2 regions of the Thermomonospora sp. CIF 1 genome follow, and region 2 is predicted to be linked to the other one. Evidence: riboswitches for the same ligand, from Rfam matches in the RefSeq annotation. Region 2 holds a riboswitch; the other holds the start of a gene.

Region 1 (5,180 bases), on a different contig from region 2:
CGGCCACCGCGCCCGGCCCCAGCCGCTCCCGCTCCACCAGCGGGGAGATGCCCAAAAAGCCGACCGTCTCGATCTTGTCGGGGTCGTCCAGAGAGCGCAGCCGGTTGGTGGTGACCGGCACCTGCAGGGTGCGGCGGACGCCGTCGGCGCCCTCCACGACGACCTGCACGGTGCGCCCGCCGGAGTCGCGGATCAGCTTCTGCAGCTCGGTGTAGTCGGAGATCTCCTTGCCGTCGTAGGAGATGAAGCGGTCACCGGGCCGCAGGCCCACCTGCGCGGCGGGGGTCAGCGGCTCGTCGGGACGGCACTCGCGGCCGGCCTCGGCGGCGGGGATGACGCACTTGGAGACCGAGCTGATCACCGGCTGCGGCCGCTCCACCCCGAACCCCATGATCAAGATGGCGAAGAACACCACCGCCAGCAGGATGTTCATGGCCGGCCCGGCGAACATGATCAGCAGCTTCTGCCACCACTTCTTGGCGTAGAAGACCCGGTTCTCATCGCCCGGCCCGACCTCCTCCAGCGCCGCGCCGCGGGCGGAGTCGATCAGCCCCTGGAACGGTCCGGTGCGCATGGAGCGCACCCGGATGGTCCCGTCCGGCCCGACGACGTCGCCCTTGCGGGGCGGCAGCATGCCGATCATCCGGATGTAGCCGCCGAGGGGCAGCCACTTGATCCCGTACTCGGTCTCCCCCTTGCGGACCGACCACAAAGTGGGCCCGAACCCGACCATGAACTGGGTGGTGCGGACGCCGAAGAGCTTGGCGAAACTGAAGTGCCCCAGTTCGTGCAGCGCGATCGACAGCATGAGCAGCAAGAAGAACAGCAAGGCGCCGCCCAGCACGATCAGCGATTCCATGTGCCCTCCGGGTTATCCGCAATGGGGACAAGCGTATGTCATGTCATACGGACGAACCCCCTGGCGAGATGCCCGCTTCCGGCCGCCCTCATGGGCGCCGCGGCGACCGTCCTGCATGCGACGGGGGTGGGGAAACCCGCCGGGAAGGCCGCGCGGAGAACTCAGGTGAGGAAACCGCGCAGCAGGGCGGCGGTGCCCTCCAGGTGCTCGACGACCGCGATCCGGGCCGCCTCCGGGTCGCCCTCCAAGATCGCCGCCACGATGGCCTCGTGCTGCTGGGCCGAGTGCTCGATGTTGCGCTTGAGCACCGGGATGGCGTTCAGCAGGTCGGTGACCCGCATCCGGGCGTCGGCGCAGGCGGCCGACAGCAGGGTGGAGCCGGTCAGCTCGGCGATGGTGAGGTGGAAGCGGGCGTCCAGCCGCCGGTAGTCGGCCTCGTCGGCGTTGTTGGCCTCCTCCAGCGCCCGCCGCAGCCGGGCCGTCTGCGTCTCGTTCAGCCGCATGTCGGCCAGCAGCTGGGCGGCGCCGGTCTCGACCGCCATCCGGTAGGTGAGGGCGTCGGTGAGCTTTTCGACCTGCCCCTCGGCGACGCGGGCCAGATCCCCGCTCTGCGGACGGGGCGTGCGGTAGATCACGAAGGTGCCGCCGGAACGGCCCCGGCGGGACTCCACATACCCCTCCTGCTGGAGCGCGCGGATCGCCTCCCGGAGGGTGACGCGGCTGACGCCGAGCCGGGGCGCCAGCTCCCGCTCCGGGGGCAGCCGCTCGCCGTGCGCCACCACTCCGAGCTTGATGATCTGCAAAAGCCGCTCGACGGTCTCTTCGAAGGCGTTGCCGGCCCGGACGGGGCGGAGCACCGCGGCGAGCGGGTCGCTGGGAGGCTCCTGCGGCGAACCGTGTGCCTGATCGTCGATCTCGCTCAGCATTACCGCCCTTCGGTGCTGGTTGAGGCCGTCCGGGGCAACGTTACCGCTCGATCGGCCGCTCGCCCATCGTCGCCGCTCCCGCCCGGGCCCGCCGCCGCGCGCGGCGGCGGCTACCCTGGCCCGCGTGGCGGTGCAGATCGCGGTGTGCGGGCCGGGCGAGTGCTCGCCGCGGGAGGAGCGGTGGGCCCGCCAGGTGGGCCGGCTGCTGGCCGAACGGGGCGCGGTGGTGCTGTGCGGCGGCTACGGCGGGGTGATGGCGGCGGCCGCCGCCGGGGCGCGCGCGGCCGGCGGCACGGTGGTGGGTCTGCTGTCGGGCGCCGACCGGCAAGGCGCCTGCCCGGATCTGACGGTGGTGGTCCCCACCGGGCTGGGGCAGGCCCGCAACGCGGTGCTCGTCAACTCCGCCGACGCGGTGATCGTGGTGGGCGGTTCGTGGGGGACGCTGTCGGAGCTGGCCCACGCCATGCGGCGCGGCACCCCGGTCGTGGCGCTGGGCGGCTGGCGGGTGATCGACGCCGCGGGCGGCCCGGTGCCGGGAGTGCGGCATGCCGCCACCCCGGCCGAGGCGGTCGAGTCGGCCTGGCCCGCCGCCTGACCGCCCTGTGACGGAAAGCGCGCTCTGCTCCGCTCCCGTGCCCATGGGGGCGGGCTGCTAGCCTGAGGCCCAGCCGTCGACCCCGTGCGGGAGAGTGCCCTCGCAGCCGGCGGGGGACGCCGAAGGAGCAACCCCTCCCCGGAACCTCTCAGGCCCACGGACCGCGCGGGACAGGCGACCTCTGGAAAGAGGGGACGCACGTCCCCCGCCGAAGGTGAAAGCGTCCCGGGCCGTGGGGCGTGAATCTCTCAGGCGCCGAGACAGAGGGGGAGGCACCGTCCACACCTGGTGCGGGTGGGAACATGAGACCAGCGCACCGTGACAAGGAGCCGACCCGTGTCTGCCGACAACACCACCGCCAAGAAGACGCCGCTATATGACGTCCACCGTGAACTCGGCGCCACCATCGTCGACTTCGCCGGTTTCCTGATGCCGCTGCGGTACGGCGGCGAGACCGCCGAGCACCGTGCGGTGCGCACCGCGGCCGGCCTGTTCGACCTGTCCCACATGGGGGAGATCTTCGTCCAGGGCCCGCAGGCCGCCCAGGCGCTGGACTACGCGCTGGTCGGCCGGCTGTCGACGGTGAAGGTCGGCCGGGCCCGCTACACCATGCTGTGCGCGCCGGACGGCGGGGTGCTGGACGACCTGATCGTCTACCGGCTGGCCGACGACCGCTTCCTGGTGGTCGCCAACGCCGCCAACGTGGCGACGGTGCATCGGGCGCTGACCGAGCGCGCCGCCTCCTTCCAGGCCGAGGTCGCCGACCGCTCCGACGACTACGCCCTGATCGCGCTGCAGGGGCCGCACTCGCAGCGGATCCTGTCGCGCTTCACCGACGTCCCGCTGGCGGAGGTGAAGTACTACGCCTGGGCCGAGGGCGCCGTCGCCGGCGTGCCGGCGCTGATCGCGCGCACCGGCTACACCGGCGAGGACGGTTTCGAGCTGTTCGTGGCCGCCGGCGACGCCGTCCGGCTGTGGCGGGAGCTGGCCGGGGCCGAGGGCGTGCTGCCGGCCGGGCTGGCGGCCCGGGACACGCTGCGGCTGGAGGCGGGCATGCCGCTGTACGGCAACGAGCTGACCGCCGAGACGACGCCGTACGAGGCGGGACTGGGCCGGGTGGTCAAGCTGGACAAGCCCGGTGATTTCGTGGGCAAGAAGGCACTGGCCGCCTACGCCGACACCCCCGCGGGCCGTAGGCTCGTGGGGTTGGTGGCGCGCGGACGCCGGGCGCCCCGCAAGGGGTACCAGGTGGTGCGGGCCGACGACGGCGCCGTGTGCGGCGTGGTGACCAGCGGCGCGCCGTCGCCCACGCTGGGCAGGCCGATCGCGATGGCCTACGTCGATCGCGGGGCCGTCGGGGCCGAGCTGGCCGTCGACGTCCGCGGCAGGCGGGAGCGGGTCGACGTGGTCGATCTGCCGTTCTACAAGCGTTCTGAGACGTCCTGAAGGCGCGTATCCGGGAGAGAGAGCAATCGTGAGCGTTCCAGAGCAGCTCCGTTACAGCGAGGAGCACGAGTGGGTGGCCGGGCTCGGCAACGAGGACGGGGTGGTGACCATCGGCATCACCGCGCACGCCGCCGACGCGCTGGGTGAGATCGTCTATCTGGAGCTGCACCGCAACGAGGGCGAGACGGTGGAGGCCGGGGAGCCCTGCGGGGAGGTGGAGTCGACCAAGTCGGTCAGCGACATCTACTCCCCGGTGACCGGCGAGATCACCGCGATCAACCAGGCGGTGATCGACGAGCCCAAGGTGATCAACGACGACCCCTACGGCGAGGGCTGGATCCTCAAGGTCCGGGTGGAGGAGGAGCCCACCGACCTGCTGGACGCCGAGTCCTACGCCAAACTGATCGAGGAGTCCTGATGAGCTTCGGCCTGCACGACTCGCTGGCGGAGGTGGATCCGGAGGTCGCCGAGGCCGTCCGGGCCGAGCTGCACCGCCAGCAGTCCACCCTGGAGATGATCGCCTCGGAGAACTTCGCCCCGGTGGCGGTGCTCCAGGCGCAGGGCTCGGTGCTGACCAACAAGTACGCCGAGGGGTACCCCGGGCGGCGCTACTACGGCGGCTGCGAGCACGTGGACGTGACCGAGCAGCTGGCGATCGACCGGGCCAAGGCGCTGTTCGGCGCCGAGCACGCCAACGTGCAGCCGCACTCGGGCGCCCAGGCCAACACCGCGGTGTACTTCGCGCTGCTGGAGCCCGGTGACACCGTGCTGGGCCTGGACCTGGCGCACGGCGGTCACCTGACGCACGGGATGCGGCTCAACTACTCCGGCAAGACGCTCAACTTCGTCCCCTACCACGTGCGCACCGAGGACGGCCGGGTGGACATGGACGAGGTGGAGCGCCTGGCCCGGGAGCACCGGCCCAAGATGATCGTGGCGGGCTGGTCGGCCTACCCGCGGCAGCTGGACTTCGCCGCCTTCCGGCGCATCGCCGACTCGGTGGGCGCGCTGCTGATGGTGGACATGGCGCACTTCGCCGGGCTGGTGGCGGCCGGGCTGCACCCCTCGCCGGTGCCGCACGCCGACGTGGTCACCACCACCACCCACAAGACGCTGGGCGGGCCGCGCGGCGGGCTGATCCTGTGCCGCGAGCAGTACGCCAAGAAGATCAACTCGGCGGTGTTCCCGGGCATGCAGGGCGGCCCGCTGGAGCATGTGATCGCGGCCAAGGCGGTGGCGCTGAAGATCGCCGCCTCCGAGGAGTTCCGCGAGCGGCAGGCCCGCACCCTGGAGGGCGCCAAGATCCTGGCCGAGCGGCTGCTGGCCGCCGACTGCGCCAAGGCCGGGGTGAAGG
Region 2 (5,180 bases):
CGGCCCGGCAGACCTCGGTGATGGTCTCCTCGAACACCCCGTGGGTGGAGGGGTAGGTCACCATGATCGCGGCCAGGTTCTCCCCGTGCTGGGCGATCTTGGCGTGCAGGTCGTCCATGTCGATGTTGCCGCCGGCGTCGCACTTGACGACCACCACGCGCATGCCCGCCATGGCGGCGCTGGCGGCGTTGGTGCCGTGCGCCGAGGCCGGGATCAGGCACACGTTGCGGTGGCCCTCGCCGCGGGAGGCGTGGTAGCCGCGGATGGCCAGCAGCCCGGCCAGCTCGCCCTGGGAGCCGGCGTTGGGCTGCACGGAGACCTTGGCGTACCCGGTGATCTCCGCCAGCCAGCCCTCCAGCTCATCGATCAGCTCCAGGTACCCCTGGGCCTGGTCCAGCGGGGCGAACGGGTGGATGCCGGAGAACTCCGGCCAGGTGATGGGCTCCATCTCGGTGGTGGCGTTGAGCTTCATCGTGCACGAGCCCAGCGGGATCATCGTGCGGTCCAACGCCAGGTCCTTGTCCTGCAGGCGGCGCAGGTAGCGCAGCATCGCCGTCTCGGAGCGGTGGGCGTGGAAGACCGGGTGGGTCAGGTAGTCGCTGTCGCGGCGCAGGCCGGCCAGCAGGTCCCCCTCCGGCTCGGGCGCCTGCGGCCCGGCGCCGAAGGCCTCCAGGACGGCGGAGATGTGCTCGTCGGTGGTGGTCTCATCGCAGGTGATCCCGACATGGTCGGCGTCCACCGGGCGCAGGTTGATGCCGCGCTCCAGCGCGGCGGCGATCACCTCGGCGGCCCGGCCGGGCACGCGGGCCAGCACGGTGTCGAAGAACACCTCGTGGACCAGCTCGATCCCGGCCGCCCGCAGCCCGGCGGCCAGGGAGCGGGCGCGGTGGTGCACCCGCTCGGCGATCGCCCGCAGCCCCTCGGGGCCGTGGTAGACGGCGTACATGCCGGCCATCACCGCCAGCAGCACCTGGGCGGTGCAGATGTTGCTGGTGGCCTTCTCGCGGCGGATGTGCTGCTCGCGGGTCTGCAGCGCCAGCCGGTAGGCCGGGCGGCCGTCGGCGTCCACCGACACCCCGACCAGCCGTCCGGGCAGCTGGCGCTGGATGCCCTCGCGGACGGCCAGGTACCCGGCGTGCGGGCCGCCGAAGCCGTAGGGGACGCCGAACCGCTGGGCCGAGCCCACGGCGATGTCGGCGCCCAGCTCCCCGGGCGGGCGCAGCAGGGTGAGCGCCAGCAGGTCGGCGGCCACGATCAGCTGGGCGCCGCGCTCTTTGACCTGCGCGGCCAGCGGGGCCAGGTCGCGCACGGCACCGCCGGTGCCCGGGTACTGCACCAGCGCCCCGAAGAACGCCCCCTCGGGCAGGCCGGCGGTCAGATCGGCGACCACGACCTCGATGCCCAGCGGCAGCGCGCGGGTGCGCACCACCTCGATGGTCTGCGGCAGCACATCGGCGTCCACCAGGAAGGTGCCGCCGGTCTTGGCCTTGGTCAGCCGGTGCGCCAGCGCCATCGCCTCGGCCGCGGCGGTGCCCTCATCCAGCATGGAGGCGTTGGCCACCGGCAGGCCGGTCAGGTCGGCCACCACGGTCTGGAAGTTCAGCAGCGCCTCCAGCCGGCCCTGGGAGATCTCCGGCTGGTAGGGGGTGTAGGCGGTGTACCAGCCGGGGTTCTCCAGCACGTTGCGCAAGATCACCCCGGGGGTGACGGTGCCGTGGTAGCCCAGCCCGATCATGGAGGTCAGCACCCGGTTGCGGGAGGCCAGCTCACGCAGCCGGGCCAAGGCGGCGCTCTCGCTGAGCGGGGGCGGCAGCCGCAGCGGGCGGGCGGTGCGGATCGCCTCGGGCACCGCGTCGTCGATCAGCGCGTCGATGTCGGCGTAGCCGAGATACGCCAGCATGCGCGCGCGTTCGTCGGGGGAAGGTCCGATGTGCCGGTCGGCGAACGTGGTCTGTGCTGTCGTCATCGCTGGGGAGCCTCCCTGGGCTGCACCGCGGCCGGCGCGGCGGACTGGCGGTCGTGCGGGCCCCCGGCCGCCTCGGGCGGCCGATGACCACCGGTCTCCCCCTCTGTCGTCTGCACCTGAGAGCTTCGCCCGCCCGCTGCGCGGCGGACTTGCACCGTCGGTGAGACGCCGTTCCCAGATATGCCCGGGAACACGCCTGCTTTCCAGAGCTGCCTCGCCCGCACGGTCCTTTTGCCTGAGAGGTTCCGGGGAGGGTTGCCCCTTCGGCGCCCCACACTGGCGGTGTGGGGTCTCTCCCGCACGGGGTCGTCGGCTATGCCGGAAAACTCTATCCAACCGTCGCCGCTGCGGCCCAAACCGGCCCGCTCCCGCCGGGAAGGCGCAGGCCAGTGCCGCATGGGCGGTCCGCGGGGGCCGCTACGATGTCCCGGCACGACGGATGGTTGGACGGCTTGAGGCCGGGAACGGCGGGACGTGGCTGGGAGCAGGCGGACGTGGAGCTGAGGGAGGCCCTCGACGCGCCGCCGCCGGTTCTGGGACGCTGATCGCGATGAAGCGCCCGGACGGTGGTGCCGCATGACGGCGGCCCGTGACCACGCGGTGACCCGGCCGGTCGCCTCCCCCGGCAGGCCCGCCGGAGAGGAATCCCAGGTGCACGCCGAGGAATCCGCCCAGCGGCCCGCGGCATGCGGGCCGCAGACCGACGCCGCGGCCCCGGGCGAGGGCCCGCACGCCGCGGCGGTGCCCTTCGTGCAGGAGCCCTCACAGCCGCAGCGCATCCGCCGTCCCGCCGACGCCTTCAAGTTCGCCGGCTCGGTGGCCGGGGTGGCCGGCATGCTGCTGCTGGTCAACGTCGCCCAGGGCACCACCCAGGGGCTGCAGACCGACATCCAGGAGGGCACCCGCCTGGCCCCGCACCTGCTGCTGAGCCTGGCCACGCTGATCTCCAGCTTCGGGGTGCTGGCGGTCCCGGTGGCCTTCGCCGTCGACCGGCTGATCCGCCGCGACGGGCTGCGGTTGGCGGTGGGGCTGCTGGCCGCGGTGCTGGCCTTCGCGCTGACCGTGGTGCTGGACGGCTGGGAGATCTCGGCCGCCCCCGGCGGGGTGCTGGACTCGCTGATCTGGGGCGGCACGCACACCGTGCCGCTGCACACCGACATCACCCCGGTGATCGCGTTCGTCACCGCGGTGCGGATGACCGGCCGGCCGCGCTGGCAGGCCGCCATCTGGACGATGATCGCCCTGGCGGCGCTGACCGGGCTGACCGCCCAGTACGCCTCGGTGACGGCGCTGGTGGCCACCTACTTCCTGGGCCGGGCCATCGGCTACGGCACGCTGTATGCGGTCGGCACCCCCAACCCCCGCCCGCCCGGCACCGCGGTGATGGCGGCGCTGAGCCGGCTGGGCCTGCAGCCGGTGCGCGCCCACCGGCTGCCCGACCTGGATGAGGTCCGCCGCTATGAGGTGACCACCGCCGGGCCGCAGGGCCGGCGGCTGGAGGTCATCGTCTTGGACCGCGACCAGCAGACCGCCGGGCTGCTGTACCGGGTGTGGCGGCTGGTGCGGCTGCGCGACCGCTCCACCCGCCGCGCGGTGCGCTCGCTGCGCCGCTCGCTGGAGCAGGAGTCGCTGATGGCTTATGCGCTGCACGCGGCCGGGGTGCGCACCCCCCGGCTGCTGGGCACCAGCGAGGTGGGCACCGAGGCGGCGCTGCTGGCCTATGAGCAGGTGCCGGGACGCACGCTGGCGGAGCTGGACGACGCGGAGATCAGCGACGCCTTCCTCACCGACATCTGGCGGCAGCTGCAGGTGATGCAGCGGGCCCGCCTGGCGCACCGGCGGCTGGAGCCGCAGGCGATCGTGTGCGATGCCGCCGGCGCCGCCTGGATCGTGGACCTGCGCGCCGGGGAGACCGCCGCCAACGACCTGCTGCTGCGGCTGGATCTGGCGCAGCTGCTGACCACGCTGGCGCTGCGGGTGGGCGCCGAGCGGGCCGTGCGCAGCGCCGCCCGGGTGCTGGGGGCGCAGGCGCTGGCCACCGCGGTGCCGCTGCTGCAGCCGGTGGCGCTGCACCGCGGCACCCGGGCGGCGCTGCGGCAGGACCGGGAGCTGCTGACCCGCATCCGCGAGCAGATCGTGCGCCTGGAGCCGGAGATCGAGGTCGCCCCGGTCAATCTGGAGCGCTTCCGGCCCCGCACCATCGTCAGCATCGTCGCGCTGACCATCGCCGCCTACATCGTCTTCCCGCAGCTGAGCAACGTCGACATCGGCGGGCTGGTGGCGCGCGCCCAGTGGTGGTGGGTGGCGGTGGCCGCGGCCGGGGCGGCGGCGACCTACCTGGCGGCGGCCTGGATGCTGATGGGGTTCGTGCCCGAACGGCTGCCGCTGGGCCGCACCCTGCTGGTGCAGCTGGCCGCCTCGTTCGTGAAGCTGGTGGCGCCGGCCGCGGTCACCGGGGTGGCGCTCAACACCCGCTACCTGCAGCGGGCGGGCGTGCGGCCGGGGCCGGCGGTGGCCAGCGTGAGCGCCTCGCAGCTGGTGGGGCTGGCGGTGCATGTGCTGCTGCTGGTGCTGTTCGGCTTCATCACCGGCTCCAGCGCCCATGCCACCGAGAACCTGGCCCCCTCCCCCGTGATCGTCATCGTGCTGCTGGCGGTGGCGGTCACCGCCGGGGTCGCCGCGGCGATCCCGGCGGTGCGCCGGATGGCCGTCCGGCGGCTGCGGTCGATGTTCTCCGGCGTGGTGCCGCGCCTGGCGGACGTGGTGCAGTCGCCGCGCAAGCTGGCCACCGGGTTCGGCGGGACGCTGCTGCTGACCGTGGGGTTCGTGGTGTGCCTGGACGCCTCCATCCGCGCCTTCGGCGGGGAGCTGGAGTGGAGCGCGGTGATGGTGGTCTTTTTGACCGGCAACGCGCTGGGCTCGGCGGCGCCCACGCCGGGCGGGCTGGGCGCCGTGGAGGGCGCCCTGTCGGTGGGGCTGACGATCTCGGGGCTGCCGGCGGAAACCGCCACCTCGGCGGTGCTGCTGTTCCGGCTGCTGACTTTCTGGCTGCCGGTGCTGCCGGGCTGGGCGGCGTTCGCTTATCTGCAGCGCAAGGAGGCGATCTGACGATCGTGCTCGGTTCCAGCGGGAACCCCAGCGCGTATATGATCGTTTGCGAAATATGGGGGAGTTGGGGGGATTTGAAAAACGGGGGTTTTTGTGAAGGGGGTGG

Evidence for each region. A riboswitch is a leader RNA that binds a small molecule or an ion and turns the genes downstream of it on or off. The one in region 2 is predicted to bind glycine.
Region 1: another riboswitch for glycine. It lies ahead of gcvT (glycine cleavage system aminomethyltransferase GcvT); the one in region 2 lies ahead of gcvP (aminomethyl-transferring glycine dehydrogenase).

What each region holds. Positions count from the first base shown of each region.
Region 1 is NZ_MOYN02000023.1:163,591-168,770, forward strand. It holds gene BUE48_RS19095 (M50 family metallopeptidase) at 1-859, opposite strand, end outside; gene BUE48_RS19100 (FadR/GntR family transcriptional regulator) at 1,021-1,785, opposite strand; gene BUE48_RS19105 (TIGR00725 family protein) at 1,910-2,380, shown strand; glycine riboswitch at 2,458-2,554, shown strand; glycine riboswitch at 2,559-2,647, shown strand; gene gcvT (glycine cleavage system aminomethyltransferase GcvT) at 2,717-3,826, shown strand; gene gcvH (glycine cleavage system protein GcvH) at 3,855-4,244, shown strand; gene glyA (serine hydroxymethyltransferase) at 4,244-5,180, shown strand, end outside.
Region 2 is NZ_MOYN02000018.1:289,163-294,342, forward strand. It holds gene gcvP (aminomethyl-transferring glycine dehydrogenase) at 1-1,966, opposite strand, end outside; glycine riboswitch at 2,060-2,179, opposite strand; glycine riboswitch at 2,180-2,275, opposite strand; gene BUE48_RS12055 (flippase-like domain-containing protein) at 2,543-5,074, shown strand.